4 regions of the Alteromonas sp. MmMcT2-5 genome follow, and region 3 is predicted to be linked to each of the others. Evidence: predicted binding sites of a transcription regulator. Region 3 holds the regulator's gene; each other region holds the start of a gene.
What was found. The regulator MetJ, encoded in region 3, represses methionine synthesis genes. The targets are predictions, from matches to a motif close to TAGACGTCTAGACGTCTA.
Positions count from the first base shown of each region.

Region 1 (3,487 bases), on a different contig from region 3:
GGTTGTAGATGTAGGACCTAGAGCGGGAGTGAACGGAGGTGAGCTTGTCTATAGTGGGCCGGTTAAAGAATTAGCAAGCACAAAAAACTCTTTAACGGCAGACTATGTCTTTAACAATAAAGCCCTAAACCAGCGTATCAAGTGTAAATCGTCAGGGGTATTGCGTTTAAAAGACGTGTCCAGAAATAATGTCAGCCATGTTGATATTGATATTCCACTAGGTGTGATGACATGTGTCACTGGCGTTTCCGGCTCTGGAAAGTCGAGTTTAATTAGCCAAGCATTAGTTGAGTTAGTCAAAGGTGGTTTAAACTCTGCTGAGAAAGAAGGGATGCGAGCGAATGAAACGAGAGAAACGGAAGAAACGAAAGAACTGCTTACTGACGCCAATTCGCTTCTTGCTCAAGACACTTTTTCACATAAAAGTGAACCGCAGCAAGGCCGCATTGAAAGCGGACTCGAAGAGTTAAGTCGTATAGTTGTGGTAGATCAGTCCCCCATCGGCAGGACACCCCGTTCAACTTTGGCAACCTATACCGGCATATTTGACCAAATCAGAAGTTTATTTGCTTCAACCGAAGAAGCAAAATCCCGTGGTTACGATGCGGGCCATTTTTCGTTTAACGTTGTAAAAGGGCGGTGCCCACATTGTGAAGGCTTGGGTGTGGTATCGGTAGAACTACTGTTTATGCCGAGTGTTTATTCCCCCTGTACCGTTTGTAACGGTCAGCGTTTTAACGATAACGTACTGGAAGTTGGTTACAACGAACATTCTATCGCTGATGTATTATCGCTTACGGTTGAAGAAGCACTATCTGTATTTAGTGGTAATCAAGTTATTACGCGGGGACTTAAAACGCTAATGAACGTAGGGCTTGGCTATTTAACCCTTGGACAAAGTGCCACTGAATTATCAGGCGGCGAGGCGCAGCGCATTAAATTAGCGTCAGAACTTAAACGTGCTCAAAATGCTAATACCCTATACGTGCTTGATGAACCTACGACAGGTTTACATCTTTTAGACACTGCATTACTTATGCAGCATTTAAGCACGTTAGTTGAAGCGGGGAATACGGTGGTGATGGTTGAGCACAATATGCAGGTGGCTGGGGCTTGCGACTACATTATTGATATGGGGCCAGGCGCTGGTGATGAGGGAGGAGAAATAGTTGCTGAAGGCAGACCAGAGGAGGTTGCCAAAGTTCAGCAAAGTGCAACAGCCCCATTTTTGAAGGCGAGTTTGGCTTAAAGAAAGGTTTTGATTGAGTGAGTTAGGTTTGAATGATCTTAGAAATAAGGGGTTGTTCAAAGCTACTTGAATACTTGTAAGCCAGCAAAGAAACTGCTTGAACTCGTATTTGTACCTTAAAAAGAAATAATAATTAAAGAGTGTTGCATTTTTTGCAACACAGTGTAGTGAAAACTGCGGTTGACATATAGACGTCTATACGGCAAATTGCTTGTATGAAAAAGATTCTACTTACTCGCACCACCATTATGTTAATTACCACCTTAAAAAGGGCGGTCGCTGACTAGTGCAAGTAAGCAAAAGACAACGAAAGCCCGCCTAACACAGAGCGGGCTTTTTTTTACACACGTTTTAGCATGCGTAACCTTAAGGAGCAGCATATGAAAGTCTTAAAGTTTGGGGGTTCTTCTTTAGCCGATGCACCGCGATACATGCGCGTTATGGAGATTAGCACGGCAACCCACCAAACCGACGGTGCTGCGGTTGTACTCTCTGCCCCAAAGGGGGTAACGAACGCGCTTTCACTGCTATGTGAACAAGCAGCCGCGAATGAAGATTTCCAGCCGTTATTCAATAAGTTGAACGACACGGTTACCGGCATCGCCAACAACTTAAATGAAGAACTCGACGGGTTTGCACATGCAAGCGTGGTAGAATTCATTAATAGTCACCTTTCAGTATTAAAACAGCACCTTGAAGGTATTAAGCTGCTTGGTGTTGCACCTGATAATGTCGCTGCCGGTATTCTAAGTATTGGTGAGTACATCTCGGTGACGCTTTTTAGCGCTATGCTATCTGCCAAAGGTATCGCTAATCGCGTTATCGACCCGGTTAAGTATGTGCTGGCCGAAGGCGATTACCTAGACAGCATTGCCGATGTGTCGCTTAGTAAAGCACGCTTTTCAGATGTGCCTACTGACGGCAGTGAATTTCTTGTCATGCCGGGGTTTGTTGCTGCTAACGAAGAGGGCGAGAAAGTCACGCTTGGGCGTAACGGCTCAGACTATTCAGCGGCCATTTTAGCGGCGTGTATAGACGCAAATTGCTGTGAAATTTGGACAGATGTAGACGGTGTTTATAACGCTGACCCGAATCAAGTTGAAGGGGCAGTGCTGTTAGACAAGCTTACCTATCAAGAAGCGATGGAGCTGTCTTATTTCGGTGCCAAGGTACTTCATCCGAAAACTATCGGTCCTATTGCACAACACCACATCCCTTGTTTGATCAGAAACACACTAAACCCAGCTGCGCCAGGTACGCTAATCAGCAATGAAAAAAGCGAAGTGTGGACGTCAGTTAAAGGTATTTCACAGCTTGATAATGTCACCATGTTTAACGTTGCAGGCCCTGGCCTTAAAGGTATGGTAGGTATGGCAAGCCGTGTGTTTGAGGTGATGTCGAACGCCAATATTTCAATAAGCCTTATTACCCAGTCTTCTTCAGAATACTCAATCAGTTTCTGTATCCAAAGCAAAGACGCCAGCCGAGCGTTAACGCTTCTTGAAGATGCGTTCGCGCTAGAGCTTCAAAATCAATTGCTAGACCCCATTGAAGTGCGTCATGACCTAGCCATTGTCACTTTGGTTGGTGACGGTATGCGTCAAACCAAAGGCTTGGCAGCGCGTTTCTTTAACTCGCTTGCCCAAGCGCGGGTGAACAACGTTGCTATTGCTCAGGGCTCTTCAGAGCGCTCTATTTCAACGGTAATTGAAAGCAAGCGTGCTAAGAAAGCGGTAAAGGTTATTCACCAGAATTTTTTCTCTGACCGCCATACCATTGACGTATTCCTAGTAGGGTGTGGCAATGTGGGAACCGAACTGCTAGGTCAAATTGAAAAACAACAGCCTGCATTGTTAAAACGCAATGTTCAGCTGCGTGTTTATGGCATTGCAAATAGCCGGAAACTGCTGTTAAACAGTCAAGGTATTGATTTAAGCGGCGACTGGAAAGCGGCACTTGAATCGGCAAGCGAAGGATTAAGCGTAGAGCGCCTGCATCAGTTCGCTAACGACAATAGTCTGGTAAACCCGGTGATTGTTGACTGTACTAGTCACGAAGCGATTGCACAGCAATATGTAGATATGATGGAAAGCGGTTTTCACGTGGTAACGCCAAATAAAAAGGCGAACACGAGCGCAATGTCTTACTACCGTAAGCTTCGCAAGACCGCGCAATCGACCAATCGTCAGTACCTTTACGAAACCACTGTCGGCGCAGGGCTACCGGTTATTGATAACT
Region 1 is NZ_JAKRFB010000008.1:14,029-17,515, reverse strand. Features, by position in the region: gene MHN09_RS05895 (excinuclease ABC subunit UvrA) at 1-1,249, shown strand, start outside; gene thrA (bifunctional aspartate kinase/homoserine dehydrogenase I) at 1,630-3,487, shown strand, end outside.
Region 1: thrA (bifunctional aspartate kinase/homoserine dehydrogenase I) is a predicted target of MetJ. The motif match lies at 1,438-1,455, and genes of this name have one in related genera.

Region 2 (3,487 bases), on a different contig from region 3:
TGTGGTAAGCACTGGCGAGGAAGGCGTTGAATACGCCAAGTCTAATCCCGTCGACTTAGTTCTTATGGACCTTAATTTACCAGGTATTCAAGGCGATGAAGCAACAGTAAAAATAAAGGGGTTTAAGCCAAACTTGCCTATTGTTGCATTGACGGCCGATGTCATTACCCAGCCTGAATATTTGCGAGAACAAGGTCTTGATGACGTACTCACTAAACCCATAGATAGTAGTGAATTGGTGCGTGTGCTCAATCACTATTTAGGGCATCCAGACCAATGATTCTATTTGTTTTATTTAAGTAGCTTTATCTAAATAGTTTTGTCTAAGTAGTTTTACCAAAGTGATTTTACTTGAGTCATCTTTACCTAGCCCAACAAGCCATTTTTAACAGCCGTGGTAGTATAAGCTAACTCAATTGTAAGACAGGAGCACTCCTCTACCATGTCCCCCTCATCTTCAGGAAGCGGTACTTCTAGATCGTTGACGTCTAACAAGGTTAATTCAACGGAAACGGCTTCAGCACCAGCTTTAGCAATGAAACCAACGCATATTGCGCCGTCGCAATCCATACAAACAAGCGTTTCTATAGAAGACATACAGGCCCGCGCTCAGCTTAGAAAAAAGCTTCGCGAGGCACGCCGAGGGTTAACTAACCAGCAACATACGGACGCCGCTAAGCGCATTGCTTCACGACTACGTACACTGCCCTTTCTTGATAACAGCACGACCATAGCCGGATATTTGGTTAACGATGGCGAGGTCAATTTAACCTATTTTATCGAGTCTATTTGGCAGTCTTCACATGATAAAAAATTCGCTCTACCTGTATTACACCCTGTATGTAAAGGACATTTGTTATTTTTGTCTTATGCCCAGCACTCTCAATTGGTGAAGAATAAGTACAACATTGAAGAGCCAGTATTGTCGTGTGAAAACGTCGTTCCTGTTAGGCAATGTGACGTTATTCTTATGCCGCTTGTAGGGTTTGATGTAAACGGCAATCGCCTGGGTATGGGGGGCGGCTACTACGACCGAACTTTGAGTTTTACCCAATGCGCGCCAGATTCACATTCATTTTCGGTTAGCAAAACGCCCAAGTTAGTGGGTATTGCCCACGACATTCAAGAAGTAGATGCTCTGCCCATTGCACCATGGGATGTCCCCCTTGATGCCATCGTGACGCCCTCGCGCACACTGCAATTCACTAAACCGTGATAGTCATTATAACAAATTGAACATACGAACTTGTGGGTTCACGTGCGCTTATAAGTTACACTTGCGAACACAATAAGTCGGAGAATGACCATGGATCAGAACGCAAAAAAACAAGCCGTAGCCAAAGCAGCCATCGAATATGTTGAAGCAGACAGCATTGTCGGTGTGGGTACAGGTTCTACCGTAAATTTCTTTATTGAAGAACTCGGTAAAATTAAACACAAAATTGAAGGTGCAGTATCAAGTTCAGAAGCCTCTACCGAGCGTTTAAAAGCCTTAGGCATTGAGGTATTCGAGTTAAACGAAGTCAGCAATCTATCGGTTTATATCGACGGTGCCGATGAAGTGACCGAACACAAGCATATGATTAAAGGCGGAGGCGCAGCACTCACTCGCGAGAAAATTGTAGCCGGTGCGGCGACCACGTTTGTGTGTATTGTTGATGAAAGCAAGCGCGTTCCTGTGTTGGGCTCGTTCCCCCTTCCCGTTGAAGTTATTCCCATGGCTCGTTCTTTCGTAGCACGAGAGCTAGTAAAACTTGGTGGCGATCCTGAATATAGACAAGGTGTTGTCACCGATAACGGCAACGTTATTTTAGATGTTCACAACCTTGAGATTCTGAATCCTCGTGAGCTAGAACAAAAAATAAATAATATTCCTGGTGTGGTAACGAACGGTATTTTCGCACTACGAGGCGCGGACATAGTGCTAAGTGCTACAGATAGTGGTGTTGAAACCTTTAAGTGATAACTGAGTAAGACGTATAGTGCGGTGAAAAGCTATACAAAATACTACTTTCAACTTAATGCGTTTTCTGTTAGTTTCCGTTTAGACGTCTAGATGTCCTTAAAAGAAGTTCACTAAGCGTCTCAACTTTTACGTTAGTTAAGGCCAATTCCTTAATAACGAAAGCAGTCAACGTGATTATAAAAGCTTGGTAGCAATAACGCCCAAGCAAGGCTTTCAGAGCTGCAAAGCGATGTCGTTGCAGCGCAGGTTATACACAGCTTTGTGTTTCATACTGGCAGGTTTCTGAGAGCCTTGGATTGGCGGTGCAAGCAAACCAAAATTACATCAGTGAGAGATAGCGAGTTCATGAGCAAAGTTTCATTAGAGAAGGATAAGATCCGAATTTTGTTGTTGGAAGGTGTTCACCAAAGTGCTTTGGAGACACTAAAAAGCAATGGGTATAGCAATATTGAATTTCTCAAGACCTCTCTGCCTGAAGACGAGTTAATTGAGAAAATTAAAGACGCCCACTTTGTTGGTATTCGCTCGCGCACTCAAATTACAGAGAAGGTAGTTGAAGCAGCACAAAAGCTTGTGGCTATCGGTTGTTTCTGTATTGGCACCAACCAAGTTGATCTTGAAGCCACCCAACGCCGCGGCATTCCCGTGTTTAACGCGCCATTTTCCAACACTCGTTCGGTTGCAGAACTTGTACTTGGCCAAATTATCCTTTTACTTCGCCAGGTGCCGAGTAAAAATGCCAAGGCTCACCGCGGTGAGTGGGAAAAAACGGCAGTCGGCTCATATGAAGCCCGTGGTAAGACACTTGGTATCATTGGTTATGGTCATATAGGCACACAGCTGAGTATTCTTGCTGAACACCTAGGTATGCGCGTTCACTTTTTCGATATCGAAGACAAGCTTGTGCTAGGTAATTCTGCCCAAGTAAAATCGCTTGAAAAGCTGCTTAATACCTCTGACGTTGTTTCACTTCACGTTCCTGAAACACCACAAACTCAAGATATGATTGGTGAAAAAGAGCTGTCTCAAATGAAGAAAGGCAGCATTTTGATTAACGCGTCTCGCGGTACTGTGGTAGATATCGATGCGCTTGCGAAGGCATTGGAAAGCGGCCAACTAAACGGCGCTGCTATTGATGTATTCCCGGTTGAGCCTAAATCTAATACTGAAGAATTCGAGTCGCCGCTTCGCGCGTTCGATAATGTCATTCTGACCCCGCATGTGGGCGGCAGCACGCAAGAAGCGCAAGAAAATATTGGTATTGAAGTGGCGGGTAAACTCGCCAAGTACAGCGACAACGGTTCAACGCTATCAGCCGTTAACTTCCCTGAAGTGTCACTGCCAGAGCATACTGGTCGTTCACGCCTACTTCACGTACACAAAAACCAGCCAGGTATTCTTACTCAGATTAACCAAGCGTTTGCAGAAAAAGGCATCAACATCGAAGCCCAGTACCTACAAACTAACGCAGAAATTGGTTATGTAGTAGTGGATGTTAAAGAAGACCGTGGTTACGAAGCA
Region 2 is NZ_JAKRFB010000004.1:8,845-12,331, forward strand. Features, by position in the region: gene MHN09_RS04240 (ATP-binding protein) at 1-280, shown strand, start outside; gene MHN09_RS04245 (5-formyltetrahydrofolate cyclo-ligase) at 443-1,216, shown strand; gene rpiA (ribose-5-phosphate isomerase RpiA) at 1,307-1,963, shown strand; gene serA (phosphoglycerate dehydrogenase) at 2,312-3,487, shown strand, end outside.
Region 2: serA (phosphoglycerate dehydrogenase) is a predicted target of MetJ. The motif match lies at 2,038-2,055, and genes of this name have one in related genera.

Region 3 (3,487 bases):
GAGTGGGCTTTCACAGGATTTTATCAGAAATATTGGATGGAGAATTAACGAGGTGTCTCCCTGCGTTCTATTTTCCTGATTTGGGTTTCTGTCCAATGCATTTATGAGAACGTAGATCCCTTTGATAGCTTTGTTTTTATCCTCCACACAATAGACCTACAGAATGGCATAACAAGTCAAAATAAATAGTATGAATGGCAATTATAGCCCCATTTTACTGGTCTAATTAGTATGCCTAACCTACATTGGTATATGAGAATTCTGATCAGATATGTACACAGTGATTGGCTGTGTTAGAGTTGCGATCGGCACTTTGATAGTGAGCATTAATTCTGTGAATAATGCATTACTTTCAAGACTTGTGGCGCTTTTGGGTACATAAACCTGAGGCTTGTATCCATTAAGGTATGTGAACAAAATCAGTAAAGGTTAACGCCTAGTCTGCTTTTTCCACATGCCACCTTAGGGCGTATTGATGATTGCTGTAAAACAAAGATCAACAAGCCCTAGTGCTAACAACTATTTATAATCACTTTTGTCATTACTTGGTTGTAACGCGCTTACGTTTATCTACCTATAACTATAACGACAATAAAATAGCGACAGAGCGTGAACGAAAACACCGATGAACCCTACATCTAAGGATACCTTTTTACATGTCAGATTTTAGACAACGCGCACTCGACTATCACGCCAAACCCACACCTGGAAAAATCCGCGTAGAGTTATCTAAACCAGCCGACAGCGTCGATGACCTTGCTCTTGCCTATAGCCCAGGCGTTGCCGAGCCGGTCAGAGAAATTGCTGAAGATGCAGATAACGCCTATAAGTACACGGGTAAAGGAAACCTGGTTGCCGTTATCAGTAACGGAACCGCGATTTTAGGGTTGGGTAACCTAGGCCCACTGGCATCGAAACCTGTTATGGAAGGTAAAGCCCTTCTGTTTAAACGCTTTGCTGGCCTGGATGCCATTGACATTGAAGTGAAGCATCGTACGACCGAAGAGTTCATTAATACGGTAGCGAATATCGCCGACACATTTGGCGGCATTAACTTAGAAGACATTAAAGCGCCTGAATGCTTTGAGATTGAACAAGAGCTAATTAAGCGCTGTAAAATTCCGGTATTTCATGATGATCAGCACGGTACCGCTATTGTAACTGCAGCGGGCATGCTTAATGCTCTGGAAATTCAGGGTAAAAGCATAGAGAGCGCTAAAATTGTGTGTATGGGTGCCGGTGCGGCAGCGGTCGCTTGTATGGAACTGCTTATAAAGTGTGGTGCCCAGCGTGAGCGTATTTATATGCTAGACAGAAAAGGCGTTATCCATACTCGTCGCGAAGACTTAACTGAGCACAAAAAGCTATTTGCTAACAATACTGACAAGCGTACGCTTGAAGATGTAATGGAAGGTGCGGATATTTTTGTTGGTGTGTCAGGACCGGATGTTTTACCACCAGAAACACTGGCCTTGATGGCTGAAAACCCAATTGTATTTGCATGTTCTAACCCAGACCCTGAGATAAAGCCTGAACTTGCTCACGAAGTACGTAAAGATCTTATTATGGCTACCGGACGCTCGGACTACCCTAACCAGGTTAACAACGTACTGTGTTTCCCGTTTATTTTCCGTGGAGCACTAGATGTTCGTGCAACGGCTATTAACGATGAAATGAAAGTAGCGGCAGTAGAAGCCCTTCGTGCTATCACGAAAGAGCCTGTACCAGAAGAAGTACTAGCTGCCAGTAAGAGTACTAGTCTGACATTTGGTAAGGAGTACATTATTCCTAAACCTATGGACCCGCGTTTATGCGAGCGTATTGCTACCGCCGTATCTAAGGCTGCGATTGAATCTGGCGTTGCACGCGTGCCTGAAAGCCCAGAAGAATAAAATTCTGGCGCATAAGGCAAAAAAAATGGAGGGGCTAGTGCTCAACCTTTATATTTGCTAAAAAGTGCGCTTCGAGAATACAAGTACATAAAAAACGGCGCCGTGTTGTAGGTTACCAACTAGCAATAACTTACAACAAAGCGCCGTTTCTCTTTAATACCAAATATCAGTCGTCTTCCGACACATCGTTTTCGAAGCTTGGATCAATGCCCATTTCTTCCATAATGCGTCTTGCTTCAGCCGGTACGCGATTGGGATTGTCTTTGCGCAGGTCATCATCGTTAGGCAATGGTTGACCGGTAAACGCATGCAAAAATGCTTCGCACAACAGTTCTGAATTAGTGGCGTGACGCAGATTATTGATTTGGCGGCGAGTACGCTCATCAGTAAGCGCCTTAAGCACATTAATAGGTATAGAGACAGTGACTTTCTTTACCTGTTCGCTCTTCTTGCCATGCTCTGCGTAGGGGTGAATATATTTACCGTTCCATTCTGCCATTGTACTAACTCGGTCTACTCTTTTTTATGTTATGAAGAGAAATTCTAAACAAGTTCACGAAAAGGTCAATTGAGCAGTGTAAACCTCTTGACGTCTAGACATATATTCTTTAATTTAGACGTCTAAACGTCTATAAGAATACATTTTTGAGAGAAAAAGCCATGGTTTCTTACGCACAAGGTATCGATGCATTAAACCAGTCCCTGTCGGAACTGCGTGATATTGATGTATCTTTTGAATTCTTTCCGCCTAAAACGGAAGCCATGGAACAGACCCTGTGGAAGTCAGTTGAACGTCTCGCGCCACTAAAGCCAAGCTACATGTCGGTAACCTACGGCGCGAATAGCGGTGAGCGTGACAGAACCCACGACGTTGTAAAACGCATTCAGCAGCAAACCGGTGTAGCAGCTGTTCCTCACTTGACCTGTGTTGATGCTAGCCGAGATGAACTTAAACAAATTGCTAAAGACTACTGGGATTCAGGCATTCGCCGTATTGTTGCGCTTCGTGGCGATTTACCGCCAGGAGTAGAAAAGACAGAGATGTATGCCTCTGATCTTGTTGCCTTGCTAAAAGACGTTGCCGATTTTGATATTTCTGTTGCTGCCTATCCAGAGAAGCACCCTGAAGCACCAAATGCGCAGTTTGATTTACTAAACCTTAAGCGCAAAGCAGAAGCAGGTGCCACAGAAGCGATAACCCAGTTCTTTTTCGATACGAGTGTGTACCTTCGATTTAGAGACCGTGCAGCCGCAGCGGGTGTCGACTTAGATATCGTTCCGGGTATTTTGCCGGTAACCAACTACCAAACACTGGTGAAATTTGCGGGGTTCACAAATGTTCATGTGCCGGGATGGTTACACAAAATGTTCGACGGCCTTGATGCCGACGACCAAGCTACCCGTAATCTTATAGGCGCTAACATTGCTATGGACCAAGTTAAAGTACTCGCTAAAGAAGGGGTAAAACACTTCCATTTCTATACTTTGAACCGTAGTGAATTGAGCTACGCCATCTGCCACATGCTCGGCGTGCGTTCAGGCGCTTAATAAATAACGACAATCAGGACCGTGCTTACGTTGTTTAATGAAGTACT
Region 3 is NZ_JAKRFB010000019.1:8,008-11,494, forward strand. Features, by position in the region: gene MHN09_RS09890 (malic enzyme-like NAD(P)-binding protein) at 657-1,892, shown strand; gene metJ (met regulon transcriptional regulator MetJ) at 2,059-2,391, opposite strand; gene metF (methylenetetrahydrofolate reductase) at 2,553-3,440, shown strand.

Region 4 (3,487 bases), on a different contig from region 3:
ATTACCTCTTACAGAGACAGTGCAGCCTCTACTACAGCGTCAGTGGTAATGTTGAAGTGCTTAAACAGGTCGCCAGCAGGCGCAGACTCACCAAAGGTGTCCATACCCACGATAGCGCCATTAAAGCCAACGTACTTGTACCAGCTATCTTTAGACAGCGCTTCAACCGCTACGCGTTTAACAACGCTAGAAGGCAGTACGCTTTCACGGTAATCAGCAGACTGACGGTCAAATACGTCAGTTGATGGCATAGACACCACGCGAACGGCTTTGCCTTGCTCGGTCAGTTTCGCTGCGGCTTCAACGGCTAGCTGAACCTCAGAACCGGTAGCAATAAGAATAAGCTCTGGCGTACCTTCGCAGTCTTTAAGTACGTAACCACCTTTCGCGATATCAGCAACTTGCTGAGTTGTTCTTTCTTGCTGCGTTAAGCCTTGGCGTGTGAAGATTAGTGTTGTTGGGCCGTCAGTGCGCTCAATAGCAGACTTCCACGACACAGCAGACTCAACCTGATCACAAGGGCGCCAGTTATCAAGGTTAGGCGTTGCTCTTAGCGCAACCACCTGCTCCACCGGCTGGTGAGTTGGGCCGTCTTCACCTAGACCAATTGAATCGTGGGTGTAAACGAAAATTGCAGGCTGCTTCATTAGCGCTGCCATACGTACCGCGTTGCGTGCATATTCCATAAACATTAGGAAGGTTGCACCGTATGCCTTAAAGCCACCGTGAAGAGCAATACCATTCATCATGGCCGACATACCAAACTCACGTACACCGTAATAAATGTAGTTACCTGACGCATCGTTCGCTTCAACGCCTTTGCTGCCTTCCCAAATAGTGAGGTTAGAACCAGCAAGGTCAGCAGAGCCGCCTAATAGCTCAGGAAGTAGTGGACCAAATGCGTTTAATGCATTTTGCGACGCTTTACGTGAAGCAATATTTTGTGGGTTAGCTTGAAGCTCAGCAATAATTGCATCTGCTTTTTCGCTGAAATCTGCTGGCAACTCGCCATTTACGCGGCGTTTGAACTCTGCCGCAAGCTCTGGGTAGGCGGCTTCATATGCTGCGAAAGCGTCATTCCACGCGCTCTCCGCGTTTGAACCTTTCTCTTTAGCATCCCAACCCGCGTAAATATCGTCTGGAATTTCGAACGCGCCATGGCTCCAGCCAAGCTTTTCGCGAGTGGCTACAATTTCATCTTCACCTAGTGGTGCACCGTGACAAGACTCGGTACCTTCTTTATTAGGTGAACCGAAGCCAATAGTGGTTTTACAACAAATAAGCGTAGGCTGCGCGGTGTTCGCTTGCGCCTTTTCAATGGCGGCTTTTACTTGCTCTGCATCGTGACCGTCAACGCCATCGATCACTTCCCAACCGTAGCTCTTAAAGCGTGCTGGTGTATCGTCAGTGAACCAGCCTTCAACTTCGCCATCAATTGAAATGCCGTTGTCATCCCAGAACGCGATAAGCTTACCAAGGCCTAGTGTACCGGCTAGTGAACATGTCTCGTGTGAGATACCTTCCATCAAGCAGCCGTCGCCTAAGAATGCGTAGGTGTGGTGATCAACAATATTGTGACCGTCACGGTTAAATTGTGCCGCTAGCACTTTCTCGGCAAGTGCCATACCCACAGCATTACTGATGCCTTGACCTAGTGGGCCTGTGGTCGTTTCAACACCTGGCGCATAACCATATTCTGGATGGCCTGGCGTCTTTGAATGCAATTGACGGAAGTTCTTTAACTCTTCAATAGGCAGTTCGTAGCCTGAAAGGTGAAGAAGAGAGTACAACAGCATCGAGCCGTGACCATTTGAAAGCACAAAGCGATCGCGGTTAGCCCAAGATGGGTTTGCAGGGTTGTGTGATAAGAAATCACCCCATAGTACCTGTGCGATATCAGCCATCCCCATTGGGGCACCTGGGTGACCAGATTTAGCTTGTTGAACGGCATCCATGCTTAATGCACGGATTGCATTGGCGAGTTCACGACGAGAGGGCATGTTGTCTCCTGATTTATTTTGTATCTTTTGTTTCGTATCTTAGCGGGCTAGGCAAGCTAGACGAGCGTAGAGGTAAGGCGTTCGCTCTACTTCTTTATACGAATGAATGTGGCGTTATTCTTACCTATGCCACCTTACAGTTCAATGGGTTTTGATTGCCAATAGTGAAAGTCTTAGTAAAAAATGGTCTATACCTTATCCATCACGTATTCCCAATACATCAAAAACGGTTATATCTAACGTCTGGTTTTACTAGTACATCATTCGCTTTACCAATTTCGTCCTGAATAACCCCATTAGTGATCGGGTTGTGTCAACTATTCGTAACGAAGAGACTTTTAGACGTCTAGAAGTAAAGACTGGTATTTATAACTTGTTTTAGTACAATATACGACTATTTTGATAATTTAACGCTTACGGAGCATTTATGGCCACGCATTTATTCACATCCGAGTCAGTGTCTGAAGGACATCCGGACAAAATTGCTGATCAGATCTCAGATGCGGTTCTTGACGCTATTTTAGAACAAGATCCTCGCGCTCGGGTGGCCTGCGAAACGTATGTAAAAACCGGTATGGTTTTGGTAGGTGGTGAAGTTACCACTTCTGCATGGGTAGACATTGAAGAGCTTACTCGTAAAACAGTCAAAGAAATTGGCTATACGCACTCAGATATGGGCTTCGACGCTGATTCATGTGCGGTATTAAATGCTATTGGCAAACAGTCACCTGACATCAATCAAGGTGTTGATCGTGAAAGCCTTGAAGAACAAGGTGCGGGTGACCAAGGTCTAATGTTTGGCTACGCTAGCGACGAAACTGACGTGCTAATGCCAGCGCCAATCACTTACTCTCACCGCCTTGTTCAAAAACAAGCTGAAGTGCGTAAGTCTGGTAAGCTAGACTGGTTGCGCCCAGACGCGAAAAGCCAAATTACTTTCAAGTATGAAAACGACAAGCCTGTAGGCATCGACGCGGTTGTGCTTTCAACTCAGCACTGCGATTCAGTAAGCACGGAAACAGTTCGCGAAGCGGTAATGGAAGAAATCATCAAGCCTGTGCTTCCAAGCGAGTGGATTGATGCCAATACACGCTTTCACATTAACCCAACGGGACGATTCGTTATCGGTGGTCCAATGGGCGACTGTGGCTTAACCGGGCGTAAAATCATTGTTGATACTTACGGTGGTATGGCGCGTCACGGCGGTGGTGCATTCTCTGGTAAAGATCCATCAAAAGTAGACCGCAGTGCAGCATACGCGGGTCGTTACGTTGCTAAGAACATTGTTGCAGCAGGTCTTGCCAAGCGTTGCGAAATCCAAGTGTCTTATGCAATCGGTGTGGCAGAGCCAACATCTATCAGTATCGATACCTTTGGCACTGGCGTAGTCGATGAGAAAACACTCGTTGCACTAGTGCGCGAACATTTCGACTTGCGTCCTTATGGCCTTATCCAAATGCTAGACCTTGAGCGCCCAATTTATCGCC
Region 4 is NZ_JAKRFB010000006.1:78,789-82,275, forward strand. Features, by position in the region: gene tkt (transketolase) at 9-2,000, opposite strand; gene metK (methionine adenosyltransferase) at 2,428-3,487, shown strand, end outside.
Region 4: metK (methionine adenosyltransferase) is a predicted target of MetJ. The motif match lies at 2,340-2,357, and genes of this name have one in related genera.